DNA from 2 places in the Paenibacillus sp. EKM212P genome. Region 2 is predicted to be linked to the other one. Evidence: riboswitches for the same ligand, from Rfam matches in the RefSeq annotation. Region 2 holds a riboswitch; the other holds the start of a gene.

Evidence for each region. Region 2 has a riboswitch for thiamine pyrophosphate ahead of tenA (thiaminase II). Riboswitches for the same ligand answer to the same signal wherever they lie in the genome.
Region 1: linked by a shared signal. The riboswitch ahead of thiC (phosphomethylpyrimidine synthase ThiC) and the one ahead of tenA (thiaminase II) in region 2 are both predicted to bind thiamine pyrophosphate.

The regions. Positions count from the first base shown of each region.
Region 1 is NZ_JAAMNR010000005.1:400,025-406,036, reverse strand. Features, by position in the region: gene G9G54_RS17355 (hypothetical protein) at 1-74, shown strand, start outside; gene thiC (phosphomethylpyrimidine synthase ThiC) at 196-1,995, opposite strand; TPP riboswitch at 2,181-2,293, opposite strand; gene G9G54_RS17345 (IclR family transcriptional regulator) at 2,448-3,191, opposite strand; gene G9G54_RS17340 (alpha/beta hydrolase) at 3,490-4,527, shown strand; gene G9G54_RS17335 (Fe-Mn family superoxide dismutase) at 4,786-6,012, shown strand, end outside.
Region 2 is NZ_JAAMNR010000006.1:270,360-276,371, forward strand. Features, by position in the region: gene thiD (bifunctional hydroxymethylpyrimidine kinase/phosphomethylpyrimidine kinase) at 1-581, opposite strand, end outside; gene thiM (hydroxyethylthiazole kinase) at 578-1,420, opposite strand; gene tenA (thiaminase II) at 1,495-2,184, opposite strand; TPP riboswitch at 2,322-2,424, opposite strand; gene G9G54_RS18935 (NAD-dependent malic enzyme) at 2,517-4,160, opposite strand; gene G9G54_RS18940 (glycosyltransferase) at 4,635-5,756, shown strand; gene G9G54_RS18945 (transporter) at 5,761-6,012, shown strand, end outside.

The DNA.
Region 1 (6,012 bases), on a different contig from region 2:
AGAAGAAAGAAGATAGCTCGGAGAAGAAGCTCAGCTTTCAGGACATTTTAAATGAAAAAATGGGTAAAAAATAAGGCGCCGTTTATCCGGTTGCATGATCCGCTTTACATAAGCTAAAAAGCCGTAGTTTCCTACATCGACTGTAGAGAACCACGGCTTTTTTAATTCATTTGTCCCTAAACTCCCACGTTCGTTTTACTGACCTCCATCCCGATACTGCTCTGCCTTCTCACGCATCCCGGCAGCTACTGCTTCTTGAGTGTTCAGCCCCTTATCCGCTGCATAGGCGCGAATGTCCTGAGTGATACGCATACTACAAAATTTAGGGCCGCACATCGAGCAAAAATGTGCTTCCTTGGCGCCCTCTGCCGGTAGCGTTTCATCATGGTAGGACAAGGCCCGCTCGGGATCAAGCGACAGATTGAACTGATCCCGCCAGCGGAACTCGAAGCGTGCCTTGGACAAAGCATCATCCCGCTGCTGCGCCCGTGGATGCCCCTTCGCCAGATCGGCAGCATGTGCCGCAATTTTGTAGGTAATGACACCCTCGCGGACATCATCCTTATTGGGCAGACCCAAATGCTCCTTAGGCGTAACATAGCACAGCATGGACGTCCCGAACCAACCGATCATCGCTGCCCCAATTGCTGAGGTAATATGATCATATCCGGGGGCAATATCCGTCGTGAGCGGTCCCAAGGTATAAAAAGGAGCTTCCTTACAAATCTCCATTTGTAAATCCACATTCTCTTTGATTTTATGCATAGGGACATGTCCCGGCCCTTCAATCATGACCTGAACATCATGCTTCCATGCGATTTGCGTTAGCTCGCCCAACGTTTCCAGCTCTGCAAACTGTGCTTCATCATTCGCATCATAGATACTACCCGGACGTAGACCATCCCCGAGAGAGAAGGCCACATCATAAGCTTTCATAATTTCGCAGATTTCTTCAAAATGTGTATACAAAAAATTCTCCTGATGGTGCGCAAGGCACCAGGCTGCCATGATTGATCCGCCCCGGGACACAATTCCCGTCATTCTATTCGCCGTCATCGGAATATACCGCAGCAATACACCCGCATGAATTGTAAAATAGTCCACTCCCTGCTCCGCCTGCTCAATCAGCGTATCGCGATACAACTCCCACGTCAGCGCCTCTGCTTCACCGTTCACCTTTTCAAGTGCCTGATACAGCGGCACAGTCCCAATCGGTACAGGAGAATTCCGAATGATCCATTCACGTGTTGTATGGATATTACGGCCTGTGGACAGGTCCATAACCGTATCCGAGCCCCAACGCACAGCCCAAGTCATTTTCTCCACTTCCTCCTCGATGGAGGAGGTAACCGCAGAATTACCAATGTTCGCATTGATCTTTACGTGAAAATGACGCCCAATGACCATTGGCTCACTTTCCGGGTGATTGATATTCGAAGGCAAAATGGCTCGTCCAGCCGCCAATTCCTGCCGTACAAACTCAGGCTCCACCCCTTCGCGGATCGCCGCAAATTCCATTTCGGGCGTAATGATCCCTTGCCGCGCATAATGCATTTGCGTCACTGTACGCCCTTGCGAAGCACGAAGCGGACGATTGGTCACGCCGGGAAATTCCACTGTCTCCCGTTTGGAGCCAGGTTTCAGTCCATTATCCTCCGGCTGGACGGCGCGTCCCTCGTAAGCCTCCACATCGCCCCGTTCCAGGGCCCAAGCTCGCCGTAATGGAGGCAGGCCCTGACGGATATCGACCTGATAGGCTTCGTCGGTCATGGGACCGCTTGTATCATATACACGCAATGGCTCATGATGCTCCGTGCCCTGCGGCGTATGTGTAGGATGAAGAGCAATTTCGCGCTCTGGCACGGCAATGTCCGGCCGCGAGCCTTGAATATATACCTTACGGCTTCCTGGAAAGGGCGTTACCCCACTGGCTTGCTCCCCGTTTGTCTTCTCTACCTCAACTTTTTTTGTTCCTTCTGCTTCTGTCGGCTTCATTGTCCATTCCTCCCGTTTCGATGAAATGACACTCCGATCCGGAACCATTCCCAGGGTGGCGTTGATCTATGCAAAAAAGCCGGTTCCCTAGGGAACCGGCTAATCTAACGAGGCAGCTATCCAAACAATGCGCATATGGAATAATCCATTCCAATGCGCCACTGAAGACAGCAGCCGCGTATACATTTCAAGGCCGATTACTTCCCTACGCTGGTATGATCCAGATCAGGTGCAAAGGGTCCGGAATCTTGCACGATTCCATCTCAGCCCGGCATTACAGGCTCCCCCAGTAACTGTGATACTTTATTCACATGAGGCGGATATAACAGACATCCCGCCTTCCTTACCAGACTACTTCAAATTTATGGCTTTGGCAACCCTTTTAGGTTCCCTTTACCAAGGAGACGTTCTCCATCAAATCACTCTGCTTGCTTCAACTGTGTCCATTCTTGTTACGGGAGCATAAGCCCCATTTCCTTCGCCGCTTCGATCAAAATCGGAGCAAAGTCATGTAGCGTCTCGGGTGCAAGTCGACTGACCGGGCCAGATACAGATAAAGCCGCAGTGACCTGTCCCTTCCGGTTCACAATTGGCGCTGCCACAGCAGCAGCCCCTGGCTCCCGCTCTTCATAGCTGGTCGCATAGCCCTTCTCGCGAATGTCCTGCAGCTGGGCTTTATAGACCTCCGGGTCTACTGAGGGCGGCCATTCATCCCCGCTTAGCAGGGCTTCCAGCTCCTGCGGCGGCATAAAGGCTGCCAGCACTTTGCTGGAGGCCCCTACAGCCAGCGGCATACGCGCACCTACAGGCGCAACCCTGCGGATCGCCTGATTGCTCTGCACGGCTTGTATGCGAATACGCATGCTGCCGTCCCGTAAGTACAAGCTGACCGTCTCGCCCAGACGATCACGTAGTCCTTCCATTGCAGGCTGTAACAACACCGCCGGCTCGTCGCTTTGGGACAAATGCGTGGATAGCTCCCAAATGCGGAAGCCAAGTCGATATTTTTCCGTTTCGGCATTCCGAACGACAAAGCCCCGATCCTCCAACGTAGTCAGCAGCCGATGAACCGTGCTTTTATGTAGACCAATTTTGGAGGCAATCTCCGTCAGGCCAAGATCCGAATCTGCGGTAAAACACAGCAGTATATCAAGTGCACGCTCTACAGCGCGAACGGTTAATTTACGGTCTTCCATCGTGAACCGCTCCTCTTGTATCCATATTCGTTTCACACTATGAAACATGGTTACATAAATTATATAGAATAGTCGCGGCTACTGTAAACCGATGTTTTTGTGACAACCATATTACAGAACGAGAACAAACATCGACAATTCTTTGCATCATTTTTACTTTTCCGGTTCAGGCGTTGACTTTGGATAATCCCCATCATACGATAATAGGTATCTATACGTATCTACACTACTATTTTCAAGTGGAATTATACCTAAATTCTATGAAACGAAGATCAATTTTATATAAGGAGGCTCTTACATGATTTCGACATCCCAGCGCAACGCTCAGCTACAGACCGCTGTTCAGGAGCCGTCCACCCCACTCTTTAATCCCCGTCTGCTGCGGTTCAAGCACGTTGTGATTGCTCTGCTGCTGTCGGTCGTCTTTTTTCTGTTGTTTTGTTTTATTGCCTTGCATGCTTACATCGCATGGGTACTTACGAATCCCACCGTTGCACCACTGTACTCTAATCCGATGCAGGCCAAAAGCATGCCTTATGAGGAAGTCAGCTTCCCTGCCAAGGATGGTAGCCGCATGGTACAAGGCTGGTATATCCCGGCGGATCAATCGCGGAAAACGATTATTTTCAGTCATGGTTATGGAGCTAACCGCGAAGAAAGCTGGATTCCCATGTATGATCTGGCGCATTATGCCCACAGTTTAAACTTTAATGTGGTCATGTTCGATTATGGATTTGCGTCACAAAACAGCAAAGCAGTCGCAACCGGAGGCAAAGCAGAATCCCAACAGCTCCTCGGAGCAATTCAGCTTGCGAAGCAACGCGGCTCGTCGGAGATTATCGTATGGGGCTTCTCCATGGGGGCAGGAACCGCTCTTCAGGCGGGCTTGCAAACCAAGGATGTGGACGCAATGATTTTGGACAGCACCTTCCTGCTGGAACCGGATACGCTGTACCATAACATTCACAATCAAATTAATCTGCCAAGGCATCCGTCTTTGGAAATTCTAGAGTTGCTGTTTCCAGTTTTGAACGGTACCAGCTTGCATCAGATTCCATATCAGGAGGTTAAAAAGGAAAACTATCCGTTCCCGATCATGTTTGTGCATGGTACACAGGATGAAAAGGCTCCTTATCCCATTGCGGAAAAGCTCGCTGCCAATCAGACTAACCCGCTTTCCAGTGTATGGATTGTCAAAAACGGGATACATGAGCTTATTTTCAGAGAGCACCCTCGTGAATATTTGCGACGGGTATCGACGTTTCTAAGCAGTGTACAGGAGCTGGAGGATAAGAAAATCGTCGCTGATGCCCACAAACAAACGACTACGAAGTAAAAAATTATTTTTCGAAGAACTGTATTCTATTCTTCGCCTTGAAGAAGCCTGCCTATGTACACTTAACCCGTGCCGTAGCTGGGCTTCTTTTTCGTTTTCCATGGGTATTCATTGTTTTACCTAACAGATGTGACCCGATTAAGGGAGTTCATAGACATATTCCTGATGAGACAGCGAATATACTGGGGACGTATGCATCCAGGGCAGATCTGCCAGATCGGCCGGATAGCCATAGTGGGATACGGGAGGTAAAAAACGATGCTGAGTACTTATGGGTCTTTCCTGCCCTTACGTGTGCTGGAGGAAATTCGGCATTGGAAGCAGCAGGAAAGTTGGCATGTGGAAGTGATTAAATCCGCTACCGAGGGACTGGAGCCTACTTATGTACGGCTGCTGGATGATTGGCGGACTGTATTCGAACAGACGGAGCGCACCGCCATAGAGCTGCTTGAAGAGCAACGGAGCGCACTCGATCCGGCAGATCAGGCGTGGCATCAGGAATGGAAACAGATGTCAGCTGCTCCACAAGCACATACACACGAATACACTGAACATTCAAAACAGTCAAGGGGATTAGACGCATCATCATCTGTAAAGATGCCATTGTCAGAGTCAGCCTCGAACTCTCAGCTTGACTCACAAGAATTAAATCGTCGACTGGACGATTTGCTGCAAACCGCAAACCGTCAGTCACAGGAGTATGTACGGCAGCTCGGGCTGCTAAGCGAGCACAGTCATGCATTGCGTCAGCAACCAAAATCCGCCGGAGTTGTATTACACGCGGCACATGAAAGCCAATATTTCCTGATCTCGACAACCCCCTTTCAGGAACCTGGCTCCATCGCAAGGGCTGCTAGGTTGTATCATGTAGCTACAGAGGGTGAGAATTACCCAGAGGAAGCGTTTCGAGAACGGCAGGCAGGCATAAGGGGAGAAGGCGCATGGACCACTAAAGGCGTCAAGTCCAGCCAGGCGCAGCCTTCGGCAACGGAAAAAACCACAATTGGCCGGTCGGTTCCCATTGGGGGACATCGGCTACCGCCGCTCCCTTACCCCTATAATGCGCTTGAGCCGTATATTGATGAGAAAACGATGCGTATTCACCATGACAAGCATCATTTGAGCTATGTGAATGACCTGAATAAAGCGGAAAAGAAGCTGGAAGAAGCTCGAAAAACGGGTGATTTTGACCTCGTAAAGCATTGGGAACGGGAACTGGCATTCAACGGCGCAGGCCATTATCTGCATACTCTTTTTTGGACGATCATGAGTCCACAAGGCGGTGGAACCCCAAGCGGACCACTGGCTGAACAGATTAAAAAGGATTTTGGCAGCTACGATGCATTCAAAAAGCAATTCAGTTCAGCAGCCGAAAAGGTCGAGGGTGGCGGCTGGGCTATCCTGGTATGGAGTCCACGCGCGGGACGACTTGAAATCTTGCAGGCCGAAAAGCACCAGAATCTGACTCAATGGGAGTCCATTCCG
Region 2 (6,012 bases):
AGGTCAACAATTTGTCCGCTGCTCTCGCTCTCGTCAGCGTGGCCACCCTTGATCACAACGAATTTTGGTCCCATACTGCTAATATGTCTCGCAGCCTCGCGGCGATCCTCCATCGTATGGATACTTATCCCTGTCAGGGCTTCCGCCTCCGGGATATTCGGTGTAACGACCAGTGCCAAGGGGAGCAGGTCGTCCTTCAAAGCCTGCACCGCTTCCAGTTGCAGCAGTTCAGCGCCTCCCTTGGCAATCATCACGGGATCGACGACGACCTTTTTCCAGCCGAACTTTCGGATCTGCTCGCTCACAAGACGGATGATGCCGGCATTAAACAGCATACCAGTCTTCAGGGCATCCACTCCAAGGTCTAATCCTACGGCTTCGATCTGTTCTGCTGTTGCTTCCTCTGGTAGCGGATATACGCAGTGGACTCCTAAGGTATTCTGTACGGTAACGGCTGTAATAGCCGACATGCCGTACACGCCAAGTTCTTGAAAGGTTTTGAGATCAGCTTGAATTCCAGCCCCGCCGCCACTGTCCGAACCAGCAATCGTCAGCGCTCTGGGTACACGAACGTCTGTCATCGCGCACCACCTGCTGCTGTTGTTCCGGCTTCATGGATCGAGACATGCCCCTCTAGTGAACCTGTATGCAGTTTGGCCAGCTCGTCGAGAAAGGCAATCTGGAAGCTGCCGGGCCCCAGCTCTGCGGTACGTGCTGCGGCTCGAGAAGCTGCTGCACCGTAAAATGCCAAACCTGCTGTACCTGCGAGCAGCAGGTTGGGTTCAACAGCTGCAAAGGCACCTAACACAGAGGTCAGCAGGCAGCCTGCTCCGGTTACCTTCGTGAGCAGCGCGTCTCCACCGCTTATCATTCGTGCTTCGGCCCCATCGGTGATGACGTCCTCTTTTCCAGTAATGACAACCATTGTATTGAGCGTTCGAGCAGCCCGAATTGCCAGATCGACATTTCCGCTGTCAGCACTGTCACCGGCATCTACGCCTTTAATCTCACGCGCTTCTCCAACAAGATGTGCGACTTCGGCTGCATTGCCTCGCACCAATGAGATTTTGACTTCACTCAGGATTCGCAGTGCCGATTCAGTTCTAAAGCTCGTTGCTCCCGCACCGACCGGATCTAGCAGCACCGGAACACCGTGTGCATTCGCCGATTGTCCAGCAATGATCATGGCATCCACCAGTTCGCGGTTCAGTGTACCGATGTTTAATACGACGGCTCCCGCTATTTTTGCCATGTCTGCTACTTCCTCGGGTGCATAGGCCATCACCGGGGAGGCGCCCAATGCATACAGGCCGTTGGCCGTAAAGTTGGTGACTACCACATTGGTCATATTGTGAACGAGGGGTTTGCTGTTTTGTACCTTCGTCAGGAGATCCGAATAACTTTTTTCCCATGTACTCATAATGTTTATCCTCTCTATAGTTAGTGGTCCAACAGGGCATTAACCGTACTTCACGCATCGAATCGCCAGGCTGACTATTCCAAGACCGCTGCCTGCATCTGGACCGGCCATTCTTCCTGCCTATAAGCCATATCCCAGAACTTATATTCCAGCTGGCAGCTCAGTATAAAATGCTCAATCATCCGCTCTCGCTCAGCAGCCGTTGCGCCTTCCGCCCAAGCATCTACACGTTCTCGGAACTTGAGTGTTGTATCATCAAGCTGGTCTCCATAGAAGCCCATCCATTCATAGAACGGATGAGACTCATCCGGCTTTACTTCATCCAGCAGCCTGCGACCAATCTCGGCATACGTCCACATACATGGCAGCAGCACAGCCAAGATCTCGCCCAGGCTACCCTCATGGGCAACCGTCAGCATGTGACGGATATAGTGATGAGCCGACGGAGCGAGCGGATATCCCTGCAACTCTTCATAGGTCACCCCTGCAACAGCACAGAAATTTTGATGCGGATGAACCTCGCTGTGGAGAATAAAAGAGATTTGTTCATTTAATACAGCCATATCCTCCCGATTGGTGCATTTGGAGATTGCGATGCCGTATATCCGCATGTAGGCGTTCAAATATTCAAAGTCCTGTTTTACATAGTGAATCAGCTGTCCCCTTGTCAAACTTCCTTCAGCAATACCTCTCACAAAGGGGTGCTCAAAAATCGCTTGAAAAATGCCGTCCGCCTGCCGACGGAGTTCTTGTGTAAAACTCAATTTCCCCACCTCCATCAAATTGAAGAGCAAGAAGTCCTGTAAGAATATAATTCCGGAACAACGCTAAAAAGCCGCCCCGGAAAAATGGGAGCGGCTTCAACAATAGGCCCAATACGCAAAAAACGCTTGAAACCTTATATACGAAGGCTCCACTTTCCTACGCTAGTACGAACTAGATCAGGTTCAAAGGGTCCAAGATACGTTCTTGTCTCAGCCATAGCGGCTCCCCTAGTGGACTTCTATTCTTTTGACTATTACTGTACATACGTTCATACGCTATGTCAAACATAGTGTGCAAAATATGAAATTTCCTCTAGTTAGGTGTTTTGAGCTTAGTGAGGGTGATGAATTACACTTTCCACAGCTTTGACCTTGGCATATTCCGGTTTCCACATTGCATCTCGTATAGCTTGTTCCACATCTGAAATGTGCGCCTGAGCTACCTGATCCTGTATCGCGGCTTTTGCAACCGCAATCGCAACAGCGTACGAAACTTCGCGTAATTTTCGGATATGAGGGAGTAGCGCACCGCCAGGCGTATTCGAATCTACACCATTGGCAACAGCAACTGCTGCCGCTGTAAACATCGCAGGGGTAATCCTTTTGGCTTTAACCACAATCGCACCCAGACCCAGTCCCGGAAAAACAAAGGCATTGTTCGCCTGTCCAATCTCAAATTTCGTACCGTTATAGGTGACGGGCTCAAAAGGACTTCCGGTTGCAATCAGTGCTTTGCCATCGGTCCACCGGATCAAATCCTCGGGTACTGCTTCTGCAAGGTTTGTAGGATTGGACATGGGCATAATGATCGGGCGTTCTACATGTTTCGCCATCTCCTTGATGATCTCTTCAGAAAAGGCACCTGCTACACCGGAAGTTCCAATCAATATCGTAGGCTTCACCTGACGGATGACCTCTAGCAGTGGTATTTTGCCGTCACACGACCGGGTCCATGAGCTGACTTCATCCTTTTTGCGCACATACGGTTTCTGATATTCCAATACGTCTTCCATATCTTCCATTAACAGCCCGCGATAATCAAAGGCCCAAAAGGACTTGAAGGAATCTTCTGCGGAAAGGCCGTCCTCGATCATAGCACCCCGAATTTGATCAGCATTACCGATTCCTGCTGCCCCTGGGCCGAAAACAAGTGTTTTTTGTTCACGCAGCGGAGTCTTGGTGACACCCACCGCCGAAAGAATCGCAGCCAAGGTCACCGCTCCTGTACCTTGTATATCATCGTTGAAGGTGAGTATGCTTTGACCGTATTTTCCTATAATATGGCGTGCATTTACGCTGCCCACGTCTTCCCAATGTAAAAGCGCCTTTGGGAATTGCGCTAACGTTTTGCTGATAAAAGTATCAATAAACTGGTTATAGGCTTCTCCGCGAACCCGTTTATGGCGGTTTCCGATGTACAGTGGATCATTCAGCAGCTTTTCATTATTTGTACCTACATCTAGTACAATTGGCAGCACCCGCCCGGGATGAATGCCTGCCGCAGCCGTATACACTGCAAGCTTGCCGATAGCAATGTTAATCCCCCCGACGCCCCAGTCACCAATCCCTAAAATACTTTCGGAATCTGTCACGACGATCAGATCCACATCATGGCCACTCAAACCAGAATTATGGAATGCTTGTCCAATACCGTTCGGGTTATCTATCGACAAATATATGCCTCCAGGGCGGTTGTACTCGTGACTATATTCTTGAATCGCGGTTCCTACGGTCGGCGTGTAGACTACGGGCAGCATTTCACTCAAATGATCGGTTAGCAGCCGGTAGTAGAGTACGACATTTCGGTTGTGAAGGTCGTTGAGAGAAGCATTTTTTCGCAGCATGGTGGGTTGTGCCAGAAACTGCTGATATGCCCGTACGCTCTGTTTCTCCAATGAAAGGACGGTTGGAGGAAGGATTCCTTCCAAACCCAGCTCCTTGCGTTCTTCTTCTGTAAAAGCGACACCTTTGTTCAAAAGGGGATTTGCCAACACATCCTTTCCCCGTAATGGAGTAGAAATGACCCATCGCGATTGACATAAAATGCTTCCATAGAAAGACCTTCCTTCTCTTCATTTTCATAACTATTCATAACGAAAGATGACATGTTGTCCATAGTATGGACGTGCAAATATGTTTTATTCTTGCATTTATCTATGACAAAATAACCATATTTGTTTCTTTCTAATGATATAAATGAACTAACTTTCGATTTAGATTCGCTAACCATTCCTGATGACTTTGGTTCTAATGAATCAGGTCTAAGTGCTCTGTTTTTATCAAATATGAAAATTAGTTTTTCTTCTCTTATCTCCATATATATCATGGAGTGTCAGCTATTTTGTTAAGAAAATATGAAGCATTTGGACATTAATTTAATCCCTATAAGCAAACATTCTTAATTCTTTTTCAACAAAATAGAACTATTCGGAGGAAAAGGAGAGGTTTGTGTGCAGGGACCTATAGCCATTTTTAGCGATAACGACAGGGCTATTGATTATCCCAATGTGATTTGTTTTTACCAATTTATACAGTGCGAGGACACGGAGGCAGCTTCAGTCTACGAGAACGCATGTTGTTGCCTGATTGATTATAGGGAGCCGGGGCAGGCAGTGCGGAAAGCCAATCAGATCCGTTGCCAATTTCCGCAAATGCCATTGTTACTAGTGACGGATGTAACATTTCCGTTCAGTGATCAGCATATGGTGCAAATCATCGGAGTAGGTCGTTTGCGGCTGCTATTTTGGCAAGCCAATGACAACGAAGAAATGCTTTCGGAAATACAAAGCTTGCTCTATCCCGAGTATTCGACCAAAAGCCAACATATTGCATTTATCTTGTCTGTATATAACGAAGAGCAACGTTTTGTTCATGTCAAAACCTTTGCTGAACGATTGCAGGTCTTTATCCGCAGCCATATTATTGAAGGTTCGATTTATCTCATTGATGATGGCAGCTACGATGGTACGAATGCCTTGATTAAAGCGCTGGAGGTAGCCACGGACTTGTCCGTAAACCGGATTAATCAGAATCTTAGCCCGCTGCTTCAAACAAGGGAATTGGGACGCAATACACGTAAGGCAGGGACGTATCTGGAAGGGATGCGGACCATTGGTGCGGATTACTACGTATTTGTTGACGCAGATGACTCCTTTTTTATTGAGGATATTGCCAGAATGATTAATGTTGTTCAGCAGGGCTATTATGATGTCGTGATCGGAACCAAGGATATGACCGCTGAGAATCGATCTTTATTGCGATCTGTCGTCAGCTTTGGTAAGCGAGTCATTTCCCGTCCTTTTTTACCCACAGGTGTGGTGGATTCCCAGACTGGGCTTAAAGTGATGAGTTCGGTTGCAGTGAAGCGAATGTTTCCGCATTTAAAGGAACAGCTCGGACTGGCGTTGGATTTGGAAATGATGTTTATTGCCAAGCGACTCCAGCTTCGTGTGCTGCAATTACCCGTCAAATGTATTGACCGGGATGGCTCGCACATCCATGTCTGGAAGGATTCTATTCGTTTTTTGCGCTCCATCATTGATATTTGGCGACTGGATCGGCGGGTGAGATAACAACGTGAACAACCGAGTACGATCGTTGATGTTTCCTCTCTTTAATGTGCTGCTTAACGGATTTAATTTTTTCTTTCACATTGCAGCGAGCTGGTATCTTACCGGACAAGCTTATGGCCAGGCGAATGCGCTGCTGGCGCTTTTTGCGCTTTTATCCGTTTTGGGTTTATCCATCCAGCTATTAACTGCCAAACTGGTCTCTAAGGGAGACCAAAAGCTTGCGCTACGAAGCTTACCGCTCGGTTCTCTATTACTC